One region of the Streptomyces sp. NPDC006602 genome, then DNA from elsewhere that is predicted to be linked to it. Evidence: riboswitches for the same ligand, from Rfam matches in the RefSeq annotation. Region 1 holds a riboswitch; the other holds the start of a gene.

What was found. A riboswitch is a leader RNA that binds a small molecule or an ion and turns the genes downstream of it on or off. The one in region 1 is predicted to bind glycine.
Region 2: linked by a shared signal. The riboswitch ahead of gcvT (glycine cleavage system aminomethyltransferase GcvT) and the one ahead of gcvP (aminomethyl-transferring glycine dehydrogenase) in region 1 are both predicted to bind glycine.

Annotation. Positions count from the first base shown of each region.
Region 1 covers NZ_JBIAHG010000002.1:869,738-872,126, reverse strand. The annotation lists gene ACFYO2_RS08705 (DNA polymerase IV) at 1-62, shown strand, start outside; gene ACFYO2_RS08700 (PRC-barrel domain-containing protein) at 315-686, opposite strand; glycine riboswitch at 801-896, shown strand; gene gcvP (aminomethyl-transferring glycine dehydrogenase) at 1,082-2,389, shown strand, end outside.
Region 2 covers NZ_JBIAHG010000007.1:34,075-36,463, reverse strand. The annotation lists gene ACFYO2_RS19985 (AAA family ATPase) at 79-753, opposite strand; glycine riboswitch at 926-1,035, shown strand; gene gcvT (glycine cleavage system aminomethyltransferase GcvT) at 1,187-2,305, shown strand.

The DNA of each region.
Region 1 (2,389 bases):
GAGCTGGGGAGGCTGGGGGTGGGGTTACTTCGGTGGATGGGGGGCGGGTGGGGGCAGGGTGAGATCGGCGGGTGCGGTGGGGTGGAGTGTGCGGGTTGGACGGGGCTGGGGGCGGGGTGTGTGGCGCGGCCCGGCGTTGCGGGGTGCCGCTCGCGCCCACCCGTGCCGCCCCAGCGGCACGACTGCCCGCGGCTTGACGGCAGAGCTGTTCGTGGCCTGATGGTGCGGCTGCCCGCGGCTTGACGGCAGGGCTGTTCGTGGCTTGATGGTGCGGCTGTTCGTGGCTTGATGGGTGGGTGGTGGGGGCGGTGGGGTCAGGGTTCGTCTGTGTCTGCCAGCTTGCCGAAGTCGTGGTCCGGGAAGGGGGGAGGGGCGGCGATGTCGAGACTGTAGTGGTGGTAGAGCTGGAGTTCTTGCTCGGGGGAGAGGTGGCGGCCCACGCCGAAGTCGGGGGCGTCCTTGATCAGAGCGCGGTCGAAGGGGACGTGGAGGGTGCCGTCGATCAGTTCGCTGGGCTCCAAGGGGACGAAGGCGTCTCTGGAGAAGAGACCGGTGCGTATGGCCGCCCATTCCGGTGTGCCCGTGGCGTCGTCGAGGTAGACCTCGTCGATGGTGCCGAGCTTCGTGCCGTTGCGGTCGAACGCCTTGCGGCCGATCAGGTTGCGCGGATCGATATCGGTCTGCACGGGCCCTCCACTTGGTCGCAACTCATCCGTAAACACTACAAAAGGGCAGATTCAGGAACGTGGCCACTCGAAGGCACGGGCGTGGACCCCGCTGGTACGCTGGCAAGCGGCTGCTGACCCCGTGCGGGAGAGTCCTCCGGACACCATCGGAGGCGCCGAAGGAGCAAATCCTCCCCGGAATCTCTCAGGCCCACGTACCGCACGGACGAGGTCACTCTGGAAAGCAGGGCGGGTGCCGACGGCGTCGACGGCTTCCGCTCTCACCGACGGTGAAAGCCGGTTGCCCTCGGGCGGCCGGTGAAGCTCTCAGGTCGAGATGACAGAGGGGGAGGCCGTTCGGGTACCCGCGCCGTGGTGACCCCTCGAAGGTCGTGTCAGACCAGGAGGCCTCCGTAATGACCGCCCATCGCATTCCACTCTCCGAGCTCGAGCAGGGAATCCCCTTCGAGCAGCGCCACATCGGGCCCGACCAGGAGGCGCGGGCCAAGATGCTCGCGCAGGTCGGGTACGGCTCGCTCGACGAGCTCACGGCCGCCGCGGTCCCGGATGTGATCAAGAACGCCGACGCGCTGGAGCTGCCGGGCGCGCGCACCGAGGCCGAGGTGCTGGCAGAGCTGCGTTCGCTGGCCGATCGGAACCAGGTTCTCGATTCCATGATCGGGCTCGGGTACTACGGGACGTTCACGCCGCCCGTCATCCTGCGCAATGTGATGGAGAACCCGGCCTGGTACACGGCTTACACGCCGTACCAGCCGGAGATCTCACAGGGGCGGCTCGAGGCCCTGCTGAACTTCCAGACGATGGTCGCCGACCTCACGGGTCTGCCGACCTCCGGCGCCTCGCTGCTCGACGAGGGCACCGCGGCCGCCGAGGCTCTGGCGCTGTCCCGGCGCATGGGCAAGAACAAGAAGGGCCTCTTCCTGATCGACGCGGACACGCTGCCGCAGACCATCGCCGTGATCGAGACCCGCGCCGAGCCGACCGGCGTCGAGGTCGTCGTCGCCGACCTCAGCGAGGGTATTCCGGCCGAGATCGCCGGGCGTGAGATCAACGGCGTGCTGATCCAGTACCCGGGCGCCTCCGGTGCCGTACGCGACATCAAGCCGCTGATCGAGCAGGCGCACGAGCTCGGTGCGCTCGTGACCGTCGCCGCCGATCTGCTGGCGCTGACGCTGCTGAAGTCCCCGGGGGAGCTCGGTGCGGACATCGCGGTCGGGACGACCCAGCGCTTCGGTGTGCCGATGGGCTTCGGTGGGCCGCACGCCGGATACATGGCGGTGCGCGAGAAGTTCGCGCGCAGCCTGCCCGGGCGGCTCGTGGGTGTGTCCGTGGACGCCGACGGGAACAAGGCGTACCGGCTCGCTCTGCAGACCCGTGAGCAGCACATCCGTCGGGAGAAGGCGACCAGCAACATCTGCACCGCGCAGGTGCTGCTCGCCGTGATGGCCGGGATGTACGCCGTCTACCACGGACCCGAGGGGCTCAAGAGCATCGCGCGGCGCACCCACCGGTACGCCACGATCCTCGCCGCGGGCCTGACGGCCGGCGGGGTCGAGGTCGTACACGGCTCCTACTTCGACACGCTGACCGTCCGGGTGCCGGGGAGGGCCGCCGAGATCCTCGCGGGCGCGCGGGCCAACGGCGTCAATCTGCGGCTCGTGGACGGCGACCACGTGTCCCTCGCCTGCGACGAGACCACCCTG
Region 2 (2,389 bases), on a different contig from region 1:
CCTGCCGATTACCACTGGTGTGGCTGAAAGGCTATCGGGTGCGGACCGTAGGGAGGTCGGCCGTGAGGCCGATCCTCCTCAGCCCGTGAAGCCGATCCGGGTCAGTACGTTCGCCGCGTCCCGGTCGATCAGGACCGCCGAGCCGCAGCCCTGGGGCAGGTCGCCCTTCTCCGCGGAGCTGATCAGGCGAGAGGCGGCGCCGCGGTGGCGCAGGAACGCGTACCGCGACACTCCGCGGCCGCGCTCGCGCTGGCCGGCCAGGGCCGTGCCGGGGGTGACGTCGAGCAGCAGCAGGTGCAGGGTGCCGCCCCGGCGGCGGGCCTCGCGGGCCAGCCAGCGGCGCACCCAGGCCTGCGTACCGCAGTCGTGCACGACGACGCCCTCGCCGGAGCGCAGGGCGCGGCGCAGTCCGGCGTAGTGGGCGAGACGGACGAGCGGGCGGTAGATCGCGTACGGCAGGAAGCGGGACAGCCGGCCGTCCCAACGGTCGCGGGTGTCCTGGGAGTCGATCCGCAGGCCCTTGACCGTCCGCCGCATCAGCGTGGACTTGCCGCTGCCGGGCAGGCCGGTGATCACGACCAGGTCGCGGGGTCCGAAGAGCAGTGCGTGCGGGCTGTGGCCCTCGCGCTCGCGCAGGTCGCGGAGGACGGGTGCCGGGCGCGTTCCGCACGCCTCGCGGGCCGGGGCCGAGAGCTGCTCGGGCAGCGCTACGGCCGAGGTCGTGGCGTACGCCGTGGTCCTGTTCACCGTGATCGTCCTCCCCTGGGGTGGTCACGAGTTCCCCTCCCCGTCGAGTGTAAAGAGAAGGTAATACGCGGTGTCTCGTGTTTTCGTGCGCTTACTGCCACAGGCCGGTTACAGATGCGGCCTGCCGCGCACCGAAGATGCGTGCGATGATGTGCGCGCCAACTGCATACCGGCCGCTTGAATCCGCGCGGGAGAGTCCCCAGCCGTACGTAAGCCGTACGTCGCTGGGGCGCCGAAGGAGCAAGTCCCTCCCTTGAATCTCTCAGGCCCCGTTACCGCGCGGGCGAGGCACATCTGAAAAGCGGGCCGCTACGACAGTGGCTCCACCCAAGGTGCAAGTCGTGACCACCGTTTCGCGGGGTCACGTCGAACCTCTCAGGTTCCGATGACAGATGGGGAGGAACGACCTCGCCGTCATGCCTTGGGAGACGACCGTCCGATGAGCAGCACCACATCCCGTCACACCGCGCTCGATGCCCTCCATCGTGCCCTCGGCGCGACGATGACCGACTTCGCCGGCTGGGACATGCCCCTGCGCTACGGCTCGGAGCGCGACGAGCACAACGCCGTGCGCACCCGGGCCGGCCTCTTCGACCTCTCGCACATGGGCGAGATCACGGTCACCGGGCCGCAGGCCGCGCGGTTCCTGAACCACGCGCTCGTGGGCAACATCGCGTCCGTCGGTCTCGGCCGCGCCCGCTACACCATGATCTGCCGCGAAGACGGCGGCATCCTCGACGACCTGATCGTCTACCGGACGGCCGAAAGCGACTTCATGATTGTCGCCAATGCCTCCAACGCCCAGGTCGTGCTGGACGCACTGACCGAGCGTGCCGCCGGCTTCGACGCCGAGGTGCGCGACGACCGGGACGCGTACGCGCTGATCGCCGTGCAGGGTCCCGAGTCGCCGGGGATCCTCAAGTCCCTCACCGACGCCGACCTCGACGGCCTGAAGTACTACGCCGGCCTGCCCGGCACCGTCGCCGGCGTCCCGGCGCTCATCGCGCGCACCGGCTACACCGGCGAGGACGGCTTCGAGCTGTTCGTGGCACCCGCCGACGCGGAGAAGCTGTGGCAGGCGCTGACCCGGGCCAGCGAGGGCGTCGGCCTGGTCCCCTGCGGTCTGTCCTGCCGGGACACGCTGCGCCTGGAGGCGGGCATGCCGCTGTACGGGCACGAGTTGTCGACGGCGTTGACCCCCTTCGACGCCGGGCTCGGGCGCGTAGTGAAGTTCGAGAAGGAGGGCGACTTCGTGGGCCGCGAGGCGCTGGAAGAGGCGGCCGCCCGCGCACAGGAGAACCCCCCGCGCGTCCTCGTCGGCCTGGTCGCCGAGGGGCGTCGTGTCCCGCGCGCCGGGTACGCGGTCGTCGCCGACGGCAAGGTGATCGGCGAGGTCACCTCCGGGGCGCCCTCCCCCACGCTGGGCAAGCCCATCGCGATGGCGTACGTCGACGCCGCGCACTCGGCGCCGGGCACGCCGGGTGTCGCTGTGGACATCCGGGGCAGTCACGAGCCGTACGAGGTCGTGGCGCTGCCGTTCTACAAGCGCCAGAAGTAGAGACTTGAGCGTCCGTGCGCGTGACCCTGCGCACATTTCCGCTGCTCACGTGCGTTTCCAGCAGTCCCTCATTCACCAGCACTC